3 regions of the Streptomyces sp. NPDC047525 genome follow, and region 1 is predicted to be linked to each of the others. Evidence: riboswitches for the same ligand, from Rfam matches in the RefSeq annotation. Region 1 holds a riboswitch; each other region holds the start of a gene.
What was found. A riboswitch is a leader RNA that binds a small molecule or an ion and turns the genes downstream of it on or off. The one in region 1 is predicted to bind cobalamin.
Positions count from the first base shown of each region.

Region 2: linked by a shared signal. The riboswitch ahead of ABZ833_RS17440 (ABC transporter substrate-binding protein) and the one ahead of ABZ833_RS40950 (cobalamin biosynthesis protein) in region 1 are both predicted to bind cobalamin.
Region 3: linked by a shared signal. The riboswitch ahead of ABZ833_RS17095 (CbtB-domain containing protein) and the one ahead of ABZ833_RS40950 (cobalamin biosynthesis protein) in region 1 are both predicted to bind cobalamin.

Region 1 covers NZ_JBEYTL010000024.1:44,671-49,267, forward strand. The annotation lists gene ABZ833_RS40935 (hypothetical protein) at 1-367, shown strand, start outside; gene ABZ833_RS40940 (hypothetical protein) at 354-539, shown strand; gene ABZ833_RS40945 (DUF397 domain-containing protein) at 605-868, opposite strand; cobalamin riboswitch at 1,106-1,240, shown strand; gene ABZ833_RS40950 (cobalamin biosynthesis protein) at 1,345-2,286, shown strand; gene ABZ833_RS40955 (cobyric acid synthase) at 2,283-3,791, shown strand; gene ABZ833_RS40960 (putative cobaltochelatase) at 3,843-4,597, shown strand, end outside.
Region 2 covers NZ_JBEYTL010000005.1:433,764-438,360, forward strand. The annotation lists gene ABZ833_RS17430 (ABC transporter ATP-binding protein) at 1-143, opposite strand, end outside; gene ABZ833_RS17435 (iron ABC transporter permease) at 140-1,135, opposite strand; gene ABZ833_RS17440 (ABC transporter substrate-binding protein) at 1,252-2,235, opposite strand; cobalamin riboswitch at 2,278-2,425, opposite strand; gene ABZ833_RS17445 (M67 family metallopeptidase) at 2,398-2,820, opposite strand; gene ABZ833_RS17450 (amino acid permease) at 2,904-4,376, opposite strand.
Region 3 covers NZ_JBEYTL010000005.1:360,884-365,480, forward strand. The annotation lists gene ABZ833_RS17080 (kelch motif-containing protein) at 1-71, shown strand, start outside; gene ABZ833_RS17085 (glycoside hydrolase family 6 protein) at 210-1,244, opposite strand; gene ABZ833_RS17090 (ANTAR domain-containing protein) at 1,406-2,161, shown strand; cobalamin riboswitch at 2,497-2,619, shown strand; gene ABZ833_RS17095 (CbtB-domain containing protein) at 2,649-2,870, shown strand; gene ABZ833_RS17100 (CbtA family protein) at 2,891-3,727, shown strand; gene ABZ833_RS17105 (class F sortase) at 3,708-4,385, opposite strand; gene ABZ833_RS17110 (hypothetical protein) at 4,401-4,597, opposite strand, start outside.

The sequences.
Region 1 (4,597 bases):
CCAGCTCGTCCGCGAAGCGATGGCCAACCAGGGCCGCACGGACCGGATGGACACGCTGGACCGCCACCGCACGGACGACAGCCTCCGGATGTTCACGACCAGGATCGTCTACTGCACCGGCTGCATACTCGTTCTGGTGCTGACGCTCACCGGAGTGCTCGTCGTCCTGGGCGCCGTCGGCATGACGGGCTTCTGGACGGTCGGCTCGGTGATCGCCGTCTTCTCGGCCCCCGTGATCGCGCTGAGCCGCCAGCTCACCCAGTTGATCTCGCAGACAGGGGCGACGCCCACACTCAGCGACGACCGCCGTGCTGTGGTTCCCGCTCAGCGGCCCGAGCCCAGGGCCGAGGCCGATGATCCTGCCTGAACTCGGCCAAGCCCCACCAGAGCCCGATGGACACGGCGGCCGCCATGGCCGCGAAGGCCCAGACGGCGAGACGGGCGGCCGTGCCCTCGACCAGCAGCGAAGCCGCCGCGCCGACCAGGGTGGCGGCCGCGCCGAGCAGCACACACCCCGCCACCACCACGACAACCCCTGATGCCTTCCGCTTCCCCCCGTGCACACCGTTCACCAGGTGCCGCACTTCGGCGAGATGATGCTCAGTCATCCTGTTCCCCCTCTTTCTCCCCCGGCACCGACGAAAGCGTTCAGGAACGCCTGCCAGCGCTTGTCGGAGAAGACGACACGTGGCCCCGACGGGTTCTGCGAATCACGGACGATCACCGCATTCCGTATGAAGGCGACTTCGACGCAATCTCCGTCGGCCCCGCTGTAGCTGCTCCTGCGCCAGAAGCACCCGCACGGACTTTCCTTGGCCACGCCGACCTCCCCCTGCCCGAGAGCCGGCGCCGCTCGACGCGCGTCCATGTCGGCGTGCTCCGCCCACGCCGATGCACGATAGCGCCGTGATCTCGGAGGGCCGAGAGGTCCGCCGAGAACCACCACACCACGTAACGACCCGGACCGAATCACTCGTGGACCGCTCTCCGGTTGTCGCGTTCCAGTCTAGGAAAGTTCAATTTCCAGGCCTAGGGAAAAACCGGCCCCATGTGTGCCTCGGCACACTCTCCCGTCCCAGGTCAACGGCAAGTTGACGGGCGTTCGCGGGCGTGGTGGACTGCCGGAGCCATTACGGCGGCAGGAGAGGAAGCCGGTGCGAATCCGGCGCGGTCCCGCCACTGTCATCGAGGAGCGGACTCCTCGGAAGCCAGGAACTCTCCCCGCCGGTCACGTCGAACCAGGGCGCGGACACCCTGAGTGAGGACATATCGCCATGCGCGGCCGCCCGTTGCCGGTTCCTGTGCCCCTGTCTGTTCCCCTCCACGTACCGGCCGGCTGAACCCGTGCGTGCCGATCGCGACTTCGCGTACGGCGCCGCCGCCGGCCTCCTCGGTGATCTGTTCCTCGGCGATCCTCGTCGCGGGCACCCGGTCGCCGCGTTCGGGCGGGCCGCCGGCGCCGTCGAGCGTGTGCTGTGGCGTGACCACCGCGGGTGGGGCGCCCTGCACGCCGTGGTGTGTGCCGGGGGCGCGGCCGGTGCCGCCGCCCTGGTCTCTTCTCTCGTACGTGACTCCCGCGCCGCGTCCGTCGCGCTGACCGCGGCCACCACCTGGGCCGTGGTCGGCGGCACCTCCCTCGGCCGTGAGGCGCGGGCCATCGGCGGGGCGCTCGCCGCCGGGGACGTCGAGGTGGCGCGGGAACGGCTGCCGCATCTGTGCGGGCGCGATCCGCAGGCGCTGGATGCCGACGGCATCGCGCGTGCCGTGGTCGAGTCCGTCGCCGAGAACACGTCCGACGCGGTGGTGGGGGCCCTGGTGTGGGGGGCTCTGGGCGGGGTCCCCGGGCTTGTCGGCTTCCGGGCCGTGAACACGCTGGACGCCATGGTCGGGCACAAGTCCGCGAAGTACCGGCGCTACGGGTGGGCCTCCGCCCGCCTGGACGACGTACTGGGATGGCCGGGCGCCCGGCTCACCGCCGTGCTCGCGGCCGCGGCGGGGGACTCGCCGCGCGGTGCGCTGCGGGCCTGGCGTGACGACGCCGCCAAGCACCCGAGCCCCAACGCGGGGCCCGTCGAGGCCGCCTTCGCCGGGGCGTTGGGCGTACGGCTCGGGGGGACTCTCTCGTACGCGGGGCGTGTCGAGCACCGGCCCGTCCTGAACGGGGAAGGGCGGGGCGTCGAAGTCGCCGACATCGAGCGGGCCGTGAAGCTGTCGCGGCGGGTGGGGCTGCTGACCCTGGGGGTCGCCGCGGCCGTGAGCACGATACGGAAAGGCAGGGCCTCATGAGTGGTGGACTGCTCGTCGCAGGGACCACGTCCGACGCGGGGAAGAGCGTCGTCACCGCCGGGATCTGCCGGTGGCTGGCCCGCAAGGGGGTCTCCGTCGCGCCCTTCAAGGCACAGAACATGTCCCTCAACTCCTTCGTCACGCGCGAAGGTGCCGAGATCGGGCGCGCCCAGGCCATGCAGGCGCAGGCCGCCCGCGTCGAGCCGAGCGCGCTGATGAATCCCGTGCTGCTCAAGCCGGGCAGCGACCGCAGCAGCCAGGTCGTCCTGATGGGCAAGCCCGTGGGCGAGATGACCGCGCGGGGCTACCACGGTGGGCGGCAGGAAGCACTGCTCTCCACCGTCGTGGGATGCCTGGAGGAACTTCGGGGCAGCTATGACGCCGTGATCTGCGAAGGCGCGGGCAGTCCCGCCGAGATCAATCTGCGGCGTACGGACATCGTGAACATGGGGATCGCGCGGGCCGCCCGCTTCCCCGTCCTCGTCGTCGGCGACATCGACCGCGGTGGCGTCTTCGCCTCCTTCTTCGGGACGACAGCGCTGCTCGGCGCCGAAGACCAGGAGCTGGTCGCCGGGTATCTCGTCAACAAGTTCCGGGGCGACGTCTCGCTGCTCGAACCCGGGCTCGACATGCTGCTGGGGCTCACCGGGCGGCGTACGTTCGGTGTGCTGCCGTTCCAGCACGGCCTCGGCATCGACGAGGAGGACGGCCTGCGGGTGTCCCTGCGGGGTGCCGTCAGGGAGTCCGTCGTCGCTCCCCCGGTCGGTGAGGACGTGCTGCGGGTCGCCGTCTGTGCCGTGCCGCTGATGTCGAACTTCACGGACGTGGACGCGCTGGCCGCCGAACCCGGCGTCGTCGTGCGGTTCGTGGACCGGGCCGACGAGCTCGTCGACGCCGATCTGGTGGTCGTGCCGGGGACGCGCGGGACGGTGCGCGCCCTTCAGTGGCTGCGCGAGCGCGGCCTCGCGGACGCCATCGCGCGGCGCGCCGCCGAGGGGCGTCCCGTGCTCGGGATCTGCGGTGGCTTCCAGGTGCTCGGCGAGCACATCGAGGACGACGTCGAGTCGCGGGCCGGAGCCGTCGACGGGCTCGGACTGCTGCCCGTGCGCGTGCGCTTCGAGCGCGAGAAGACCCTCGCGCGCCCGGTCGGCGAGGCCCTCGGAGAACCCGTCGAGGGGTACGAGATCCATCACGGCGTCGCCCAAGTCCTGGGCGGAGAGCCCTTCTTGGACGGCTGCCGCGTCGGCGAGGTGTGGGGCACGCACTGGCACGGCTCCCTGGAGTCCGACGCGTTCCGGCGCCGCTTCCTCACCGAGGTCGCCCGCGCCGCGGGGCGCCGCTTCGTGCCCGCGCCCGACACCAGCTTCGGCGCGCTGCGCGAGGAGCAGCTCGACCTGCTCGGTGACCTGATCGAGGAACACGCGGACACGGACGCCCTGTTCCGTCTGATCGAGACCGGCGCCCCGCCCGGCCTCCCCTTCATCCCACCGGGGGCGCCCTCATGACCCTCCTGCCGCTGTCCCCTGCCCCGCCCCGCACCACGTAATGGAGGCCTTGTGAGTACCCCCTATCCGTTCACCGCTCTCGTCGGGCAGGACGACCTGCGGCTCGCCCTGCTGCTCAACGCCGTCTCGCCCGCCGTCGGCGGCGTGCTCGTGCGCGGGGAGAAGGGGACCGCCAAGTCCACCGCCGTGCGGGCCCTTTCCGCCCTCCTTCCGCAGGTGCCCGTCGTCGCCGGATGCCGCTTCTCCTGCGATCCGGCCGCCCCCGACCCGGCCTGCCCCGACGGGCCGCACGACGCCGGCGGGGCCGCCGTGCGCGACGCGCGGATGGTCGAGCTGCCCGTCGGCGCGTCCGAGGACCGTCTCGTCGGTGCGCTCGACATCGAGCGGGCGCTGTCCGAGGGCGTGAAGGCCTTCGAGCCCGGCCTGCTCGCCGACGCCCACCGCGGCATCCTCTACGTCGACGAAGTCAACCTGCTGCACGACCACTTGGTCGACCTGCTGCTCGACGCCGCCGCCATGGGTGCCTCGTACGTGGAGCGTGAGGGCGTGTCCGTGCGGCATGCCGCCCGGTTCCTGCTCGTGGGCACCATGAACCCCGAAGAGGGCGAACTGCGCCCGCAGTTGCTCGACCGGTTCGGGCTCACCGTCGAGGTCGCCGCGTCCCGCGAGACCGATCAGCGGGTCGAGGTCGTACGACGGCGGCTCGCGTACGACGACGACGCCGAAGGCTTCGCCGCGCGGTGGCACGACGACGAGTCCGCGCTGCGGGAGCGGATCGTCGCGGCGCGCGCGCTGCTCCCCCAAGT
Region 2 (4,597 bases), on a different contig from region 1:
AGGGTGGTCTTGCCGCTGCCGTTGGGGCCGACGAGGCCGACGGTCTCGCCTCGGTCGGCGTGCAGGGTGACGTCGTCGACGAGGGTCTTCTCACCTGTGCGGTAGGAGAGGGATTCGGTGCGCAGGAGGGCCGGGTCGCTCATGCGGTGGCCTCCGTACGGTTCCTTCGCAGCATCCACAGGAAGAACGGGCCGCCCGTCAGCGCCGTCAGGACGCCGACCGGGATGTCCTGCGGCGCAGCCACCGTGCGCGCGGCGAGGTCGGCGGTCACCAGGAACACCGCGCCCATCAGGGCCACCACTGGCAGGAGCGCCCGGTGCGCGGCGCCGACCAGCATCCGGGCCGCGTGCGGCACCATCAGGCCGACGAAGCCGATGGCTCCGCTGTACGCGACGAGTACGCCGGTCAGGAGCGAGGCGAGGACGAAGACGGCGGCGCGGAAGCGGGCCGTGTCCAGACCGAGGACGGTGGCGCCCTCCTCGCCGACCAGGAGCAGGTCGAGGGGGCGGGCCAGGACGACGAGCAGCGCCGTGCCCGCGATCAGGGCGGCGCCCGGCAGGGCGAGCATGTCCCAGCGGGCGCTGCCGAGGCCGCCGAGCGTCCAGTACAGGACTTCCTTCAGGTGGTCCGCGCTGTCGGCCATGATCAGGATCAGGCTGGTCAGGGCGGAGAGGATGTACGAGACGGCCACTCCGGCCAGGATCAGGCGGCCGGTGGCGAACCCTCCCCCGCCGGACCTGGCCAGGGTGTAGACGACGAGCAGGGAGAGCAGCGCGCCGACGAAGGCCGCGGCCGGGATGGTGACGGTGACGGACACGCCCGCGCCGATGCCGAAGGCGCTGCCGAGGACGATGACGGCGACGGCTCCCGCGGACGCTCCGGAGGAGACGCCGAGGAGGAACGGGTCGGCCAGCGGGTTCCTCACCAGGGCCTGGAGGACGGTGCCGATGACGGCGAGCCCCGCGCCTACGGCTGCGCCGAGCAGGACCCGGGGCAGGCGGACGTCAAGGACGATCGTGCGGAACGGGGAAGGCTGTGCCCCTCCCGTCAGGATCTCCAGGACGTCAGCCGTGGGGATGCGGACCGACCCCAGGGCCAGGCCCGCAACGACCGCCGCCGCGAGGGCCACCAGCAGCCCGGCGACGACGGTGCCGTAACGGAGTCTTCCCCTGCCCCTCGACCGGTGGCCGTCGATCACCGGCTCCGCCGAGTTCGTCCTCAAACGCCGGACGGGCTGAACCCCCTGCCCCTTCACAGCTGGTCCGCCAGCTTGCTCACCGCCGCCGGTGCCCGCACCCCCACCACCGCGTCCGACAGCGGAAGCACCGCGAAGCGCTTGTGCTTGATGGCGGGGACGTCCGCGAGGACCGGGTCGTCGAGGAGGCGCTTCTTCTTCTGGGCGACCGTCGTGCCGCCGTAGTCGAGGATCACGATCACCTCGGGCTTGCGGTCGACCACCGACTCCCAGGACGCGTCGCCGAAGGACTTGTCCAGGTCGGCGAAGACGTTGCGGCCGCCCGCCCGCTCGATGATGTCGTTGCCGATGCCACGGCCGCCCGCCGTGAACGCGGTCTTGTCGCCGCTGTCGTAGACGAAGACCGGGAGGGGCTTCCTGGACTTCAGCTTCTTCGCGGTGGCGGACAGTTCGCCCTTCGCCGCGGCCACCCACTTGTCCGCCCGCGGCCGCACACCGAACGTGCTGCCGACCTCGCGGACCTCCTTGTAGACGTCGTCCATCGAGACCGCCCGCTTCGCGCAGCCCTCGACGTTGAGGCGGCTCTCGATGCCGGACTTCGCCAGGGCCCCGCGGCTGCGGCCCTCGCCCGCCAGGAAGGCGCTCGCGTAGCCGCCGTAGACGTAGTCGGGGTTGGCGGCAAGGAGCTTCTCGTAGGAGGGGTACTCCTTGGCGAGGACGGGGGTGTCCGCGTACGCCTTCGCGTACTTCGGCAGGACCTTGTCGTCCAGGTACGCCGTCCCCGCGAGGTGGTCCTTCAGGCCGAGCTCCAGCATCACTTCCGTCGCGTGCTGGTTCATCGTCACGGCGCGCTTCGGGGGTGCTTCGTACGTCGTCTTCACGCCGCAGTTCGTGACCGTGTACGGGAAGCCCTGTGTCTTGGACCCCGGCTTCGCCTCCGAGCCGCCGGAGGAGGAAGAGGTGGACGAACACGCTGCCAGCGGGGCCAGCAGGGCCGCGGCGATGAGCACGCGTATGTGTGCGCGAATGGGGCGGGGCATGGCTGAGCGCCTCCTCCAGGGGATTCCGCGTCCCCTGCGTCGTGGGAGAAGAAGGCGGCAGGTCAGTTCCTGACTGCCCCACCCGCGGAGGGTGGGGTCACAGTGGCGGGACCGTGCCGGATTCGCACCGGCTTCCTGGGTCCTGCCGCCTCAAGGTGAAGCTCAGTATGCCTGGACGATCTCGACCTCTTCCTCGGTGACCTCGCCGTCGACGATCCGGAAGGAGCGGAACTGGAACTCGCCCGCGCCGTCGGTGTCGGCCGTGGAGACCAGGACGTAGTGGGCGCCCGGCTCGTTCGCGTACGTGATGTCCGTGCGCGAGGGGTACGCCTCGGTCGCCGTGTGCGAGTGGTAGACGATCACCGGCTCCTCGTCGCGGTCGTCCATCTCGCGGTAGAGCTTGAGGAGGTCGCCCGAGTCGAACTCGTAGAACGTGGGCGAGCGGGCCGCGTTCAGCATCGGGATGAAGCGCTCCGGGCGGCCGGTGCCCTCCGGGCCCGCGACCACACCGCAGGCCTCGTCGGGGTGGTCCTGGCGCGCGTGCGCGACGATCTGGTCGTGGAGGGCCTGGGTGAGGGTCAGCATGGCAGCCAGGATAAGCAGAAGGGCCGACCCGTACCGAAGAGTGGTACGGACCGGCCCACATGCTGGGATCAGGCGTTACGGCACTACTTCACCGCGTCCTGCGGCTCGGCCTCGCCGCCGCCCGACGGCTGCGCGTTGCCGCGCTTCTGCATGACCAGGTAGCCGACGCCGAGGATCAGGGCCCAGACAGGAGCCGCGTAGAGCGAGATCCGCGCGTCCTTGTCGACGCCCATCATCACGATGACCATCGCGATGAAGGCGAGGGCGAACCAGCTCGTGTACGGGGCTCCCGGCGCCCGGAAGGTGGACTGCGGCAGCTCGCCGCGGTCGGCCTTGCGGCGGTACTTGATCTGGCAGACCAGGATCATGATCCAGGCCCACATGCCGGAGATGGTCGCGAAGGAGACGACGTAGTTGAACGCCTCGCCCGGCCACTGGTAGTTGATCCACACGCCGACCAGCATCAGTGCTGCGGAGAAGGTGGTGCCGACCAGCGGCAGGCCGTTCCTCGTGAGCTTGGTGAAGAACTTTGGGCCCTGGCCGTTGAGCGCCAGGTCGCGCAGCATGCGGCCGGTGGAGTACATGCCGGAGTTGCAGGAGGAGAGCGCGGCCGTCAGGACGACGAAGTTGACGATCGCGGCGCCGACGCCGAGGCCCATCTTGTCGAAGGCGGCGACGAACGGCGAGACGCCCGGCACGAACTCCGTCCACGGCACGACCGAGAGGATCATGATGAGCGCGCCGACGTAGAAGACGGCGATGCGCCACGGCACGGTGTTGATGGCCTTGGGCAGGACGGTCTTCGGGTCCTTGGACTCGCCCGCGGTGACGCCGACGAGCTCGACGGCCAGGAAGGCGAACATCACGATCTGCAGCGTCATCAGCGTGGAGCCGATGCCGTTCGGGAAGAAGCCGCCCTGGTCCCACAGGTGGGTCACGGAAGCGGTGTCACCGGCGTCGGAGAAGCCGATGGTGAGGATGCCGAGGCAGATCAGGATCATGCCGATGATCGCGGTGACCTTGACCATCGAGAACCAGAACTCGAGCTCGCCGAAGAGCTTCACGGAGATCAGGTTGGCGCCGTACAGGATGACCGTGAAGATCAGCGCGTAGGCCCATTGTGGAATGGAGTCGTGCGTCCAGTACTGCATGTACTGGGCCGCCGCCGTGACTTCCGTGATGCCGGTGACGACCCAGAAGAGCCAGTACGTCCAGCCGGTCACGTACCCGAAGAACGGGCCGATGAATTCACGTGCGTACTCCGAGAAGGAGCCCGACACGGCGCGGTACATGAGCAGCTCGCCCAGGGCCCGCATGATGAAGAAGATGACGAGGCCGGCGATGGCGTACGCCAGGATGAGGCTCGGGCCGGCCTTGTGAATGGCCTTGCCCGCACCGAGGAACAGGCCGGTGCCGATGGCACCGCCGATCGCGATCATCTGGATCTGCCGGGCACCGAGCCCGCGCTGATAACCCTCGCCTGACGAACCGGACGAACCGCCCGCTCCGTCGGCCTCATTGCCGTCGTGGTGCTCTTCGACCTGCACTGAGGTCATGGTGACGCCTTTCTCCACGCTAGATCCGTGCCCGCAGTCTGCGTAATGGCCACGGATCAGGTCCTGATCCCCCCGGATATGGATGGAGTGCTACCGGCGGTCTGCCGGCCCGAGCGCCACCGGTGACATGGGTGGCGTCACCGAGTGGTCGTGAAGATTTATCACGGCCGCAACAGTGATCGGCCGAGCCGCGTGTGGCCCATGCCACGAGAAGAACCGGA
Region 3 (4,597 bases), on a different contig from region 1:
GCTGGTACATGCTGTTCGTGACGGACGACCAGGGCACCCCGAGCAAGGCTCAGTGGGTCCACATTCCGTAAGCAGCGCCCCGTAAGGGGCGCGGGGAACTGCGCGCTCAGCGCGCGAAAAGCCGCAGTCGCATCTGCCGTGATCCTGGCAAATGCGACTGCGGCTCTTTCGTGGTTGCTCGCGCAGTTCCCCGCGCCCCTGACGGGGCGCTACTTGGCGCCCTCCGCCAGCTTCAGCGCGTACTCGGGCCACCAGGCCCCAGCCTTCGGGCCACCCCGGCAGGTTCCGTCGGACTCACCGGGTCGCTTGACCCACAGATACGCGTCGACCAGCGGGTCACCCGTCTTGGTGGTGGGCGCCTCGCCGAGCGCGCGGCCAGGCGGGTTGCACCACGTGTCCTTGCCCTTGGTGTACGCGCCGTTGCCGTTGCGCGCGGTGTCGATGACGAACGGCTTGTTGCCGATCTTCGCCGACAGCTTCTTGCCGAACTCCGTGCTGGCCTCGGTCGTCTGGAAGTTCGAGACGTTCACCGAGAAGCCGTCGGCCTGCTCGACGCCCGACCACTTCAGGGGCTCCCAGAGCGAGTCGGGGTTCTTCCAGCCCGCGTTGCCCGCGTCCAGGTACACCTTGGTGTTCTTCAGGGACTTGAGCTTCTCGATGGCGCCCTTGAGGAGGTCGTACCGCTCCTCGTGAAACTCCTCCGGCGTGCAGTTGTCGACCATGTGGAGCACCGCGTCCGGCTCCAGGATGACCGTGGCGTTGCGGTCACCGATGCCCTTCGCCACCTGGTCGATGAAGGTGCGGTAGGCGTTGCCGTCGGCCGCGCCGCCGCCCGAGTACTGGCCGCAGTCGCGGTGCGGGATGTTGTAGAGGACCAACAGGGCGTCCCGGTCGGCCTTCTGGGCGGCCTCGGTGAAGCCGCGCGCCTGGTCCTCCGCGTTCTCCGGGATGATCCACTCCGCGACGGGCTGTTCAGCGATCTTGCGGATCAGCTCGGCGTCGTCCTTCTTGCCGTCCTTCTCGTACGTGGCGACCTGCTTGGCCGCGTTCCCGTCCGGGTTGACCCAGTACGGGTCGGTGCCCTTCGGCTGTTGCTTGACCGGGTTTCCCGACGACTCCTCGTTGCCCGAACCGTCATCGGAGGAGCACCCCGACAGCAGCAGCGCAGCCCCCGCAAACGCCGCCGCAGCCTTCACCCCCCGGGCCGCGATCCGATGACCGCGGCCGGTGCCTTTGTGGTACATCCACTCCCCCTTGGGTGCACTGTCCGATTCTCAATCCTGACATACGCACTCCCGGCCCACGAGGCCCGCCCGTCCGCTGCGGAGAGCTGTTGGATACCTGTTACAGCGCGGCGCCCGGGGGTAGGCGCAGTGCGCGGGGTGGCGCTCTTGGGGAGGAGATCATGCGGGATCACACCTCTGAACTACGGCTGGCCCAGGTCCTGGTGGAGACCACCAATACTCTGGACGACGACTTCGACCCGGAGCGCTACCTGAGCCGGGTCGCGGGCCACTGCGTGGAGCTGCTCGACGCCACCGCCGCCGGAGTCATCTTCGACGGCACCGGCACGCCGGGGGTGGCCGCCGGAGGCCACCCCCGGGACCTGGCGCTCGACCTGCTCGGGGCCCAACAGAGCGGTGGGCCCTGCGTGGAGAGCCTCGGCACGGGCCTCGCGGTGCCGCCCGTGCGGCTCGCGGCGGACGAACCCGCCGACCGCTGGCCGGAGTTCACGGCGCTGGCCCGCCGCCGCGGCATCGGGATGACGTACGCGGTCCCGCTGCGGCAGCGCGAGACACTGCTCGGCGCGCTGAACGTCTTCGTGCCCGAGAACTCCCGGACCCGCCACACCGACGGGGAGTTGCGTCTGGCGCAGGCGATCGCCGACGCCGCCGCGGTAGGTCTGCACAACCACCGCGCCTACACGGAGTATCGGGTTCTCGCGATACAGCTCCAGGGCGCTCTGACCAGCCGTATACGCATTGAACAGGCCAAGGGCATACTCGCCGAACGCTGGCACACCGGCGTGGACGAGGCCTTTGACGCGCTGCGGCGGTACGCGCGCAGAGAACGCCTGGTCATGGAGGTGGTCGCCACCGAAGTGATCAAGGGATCGCTCGACGACGCCGCACTGCGCGGCAGTTGGTCCGAACCTTCCTGACGGCCACTCCGAGGACCATCATCACCTGCGATGATCACAGAGAGAAAGCGGATCACGACTTGGCGTCAATCCACCCCTAGGCTGCGGCGCTCATCCGTTCTAGAGTCGTCACAACGGCCCAAGCCCCCGGCCTGATCGTCCATCCCGCACATGCGGGGTTGGCCACCGAACCTCCCGCGCCGGCGCCGGGTTACTCCCGCAGCTCGTGCGCGCGCGGTCGAGGACCAGCCCGGTCGACGGCTCCGGGGGGAGCGGGCCGCCGACCGGGCCGGGTTGTCCTGATACAGGTTCCATTGACAGTGTCCATGACCAACTGGGACTCTCCGGGCGACAAGTCCATACATCGAGGCGATGGTTGACAGGAACCCGGTGCGATTCCGGGGCGGGCCCGCCACTGTGACCGGACGCCCGCCTGGCGTGCGGGAGTCAGGAACTGAGCCGTCGCACTCCTGCTTCGGGGCGTGGAAACCCCAGAGGAGGCTTCGACATGTCACTGCACACCGCGGCATCGGGCACCGAAAGCACGGCGGTCCAGGCCGCCACGGTCCGCACCCGCGACTGGCTCATCGCCTCGGCCGCGGTCATCATCGCGCTGATCGCGCTCTACGCGGTCTTCTTCGACAACGGCTCGCTGATCTCCGCGACCGGCAGCTATCTCCACGAGTTCGCCCACGACGGCAGGCACCTCTTCGGTGCCCCGTGCCACTGACCGGGGACGGACACGGCGCCATGCCATCCCCTGCGTCCTCTCCCCCGTCGTCACCTGTCCTGCCCCTGCTCGGCCGGGGTCTCGTGGCGGGAGGAGCGGCGGGCCTCGCGGCCGGTCTCTTCTCCCTGCTCCTCGCCGAGCCGCTGATGGACCGGGCGATCCGCGCCGAGGAGAAGCGCGCGGCGGCCGAGGAGCACGCGCACGGTGCCGCTCAGGCAGCGCAGCACCACGAGGAGCTGTTCACGCGCTCCACGCAGCACGCGGGGCTCGTGGTCTCCGCGGTCGTCGCCGGTCTGGCCATCGGCGTCCTCTTCGCCGTGGCGTACGCCCTGGTGCACCGCCGCGATCCGCACGCGGCCCCGTGGCCGCGGGCCCTCGCCTTCGCGGGAGCCGCTTTCCTCGCCGTTTCCCTGCTGCCCGGTCTGCGCTACCCGGCGAACCCGCCGGGCGTCGGCGACTCGGGCACGGTCGGCGAGCGCCAGGCGCTGTGGCTCGCCTCCGTCGCGATCGGCGTCCTCGGCATGTTCCTGGCCCGGCAGGTGTACGTACGCCTGTCGGCCAGATCCGTACCGGTGCGGCAGATGGCGGCGGCCCTCACGACGGTCGCCGTCCTCGCCGCGCTCTTCCTGCTCCCGGACAACCCCGACCCGGTCCCGGTCGACGCGACGCTCCTGTGGGATTTCCGCGTCCTCTCGGTCGCCTCGCACGCCCTGTTGTGGGCCGTGTTCGCGGCGGTCTTCGGAGGCCTTGGCCTGCGGGCCGTCCGGGAAGGGGCCGCAAGGGGTGTCACCGTGGGCGCGAGCGCGGCGGGAGTGCCCTCGCGCCCCGGCGCCACCCCTACGGCCCCACCCCGGTGAGGTAGGCGGACACCACCACGTTCGCCGAGTACGTCTTGCTCGCCCGGTCGAACGTGCCGCCGCACGTGATCAGGCGGAGTTCGGCGCGGCCCTCCTCGTGGGGGCCGTACGCCTTCTTCGCGTCGAAGCGGTCCCTGCTGAGGACCTGGACGTCGTCCACGGTGAACTCCGCGACCGAGCCGTCGTCGCGGGCCACCCGGACCTTCTCGCCCGGCCGCATGGCGCTGAGGTCGTAGAAGACCGCGGGGCGCGTCTCGGTGTCGACGTGGCCGACGAACAGGGAGGTGCCCGCGGCGCCGGGGCGTGCGCCGCCGCCGTACCAGCCGACGGAGCCCGCCTCCTCGAACGGCGGCGGATCGATGGCGCCGTCCTGATCGAGCCCGCGGACGACCACGGGTGCCCGCACCTTCAGCGAGGGGACATCCACGCGCTGCGGCTTGGCGGCGCCCAACGGCTTGTGCGCGTCCGGGAGTTCGACACCGAACGGCCGGCCCACCGCGGCGACGTCACCGGTCGTGGGCTCCGAGACACCGCCGCGTACGTCGGTGATCTCGCTGCCCCACAGCCAGAGCCCCACGAGCAGCAGCGCCCAGGCGACCCCGGTGAGGAATCGCCCGTGCCCGGCCGGCTGCCCCGCCGGCTTCTCATGGCCCGACACGTCGGCCGCCACCCGTCACTCGGAGCGGCGCCGGCGGACGCTGCGGAACGCCACGGCCACGGCCGCCACCCCGGCGAGCACCAGGCCGATCACCGCGTGCCGGGTGCCGGGCCCCGTCTCCTGGCTGTGCGCGGCAAGCTGCGCGGTGCCGCCGCCGCCCGCGCGGACCGGCGAGACGGGCTCCTGCTGGTGCCGGCCGACCTGGACGGTGC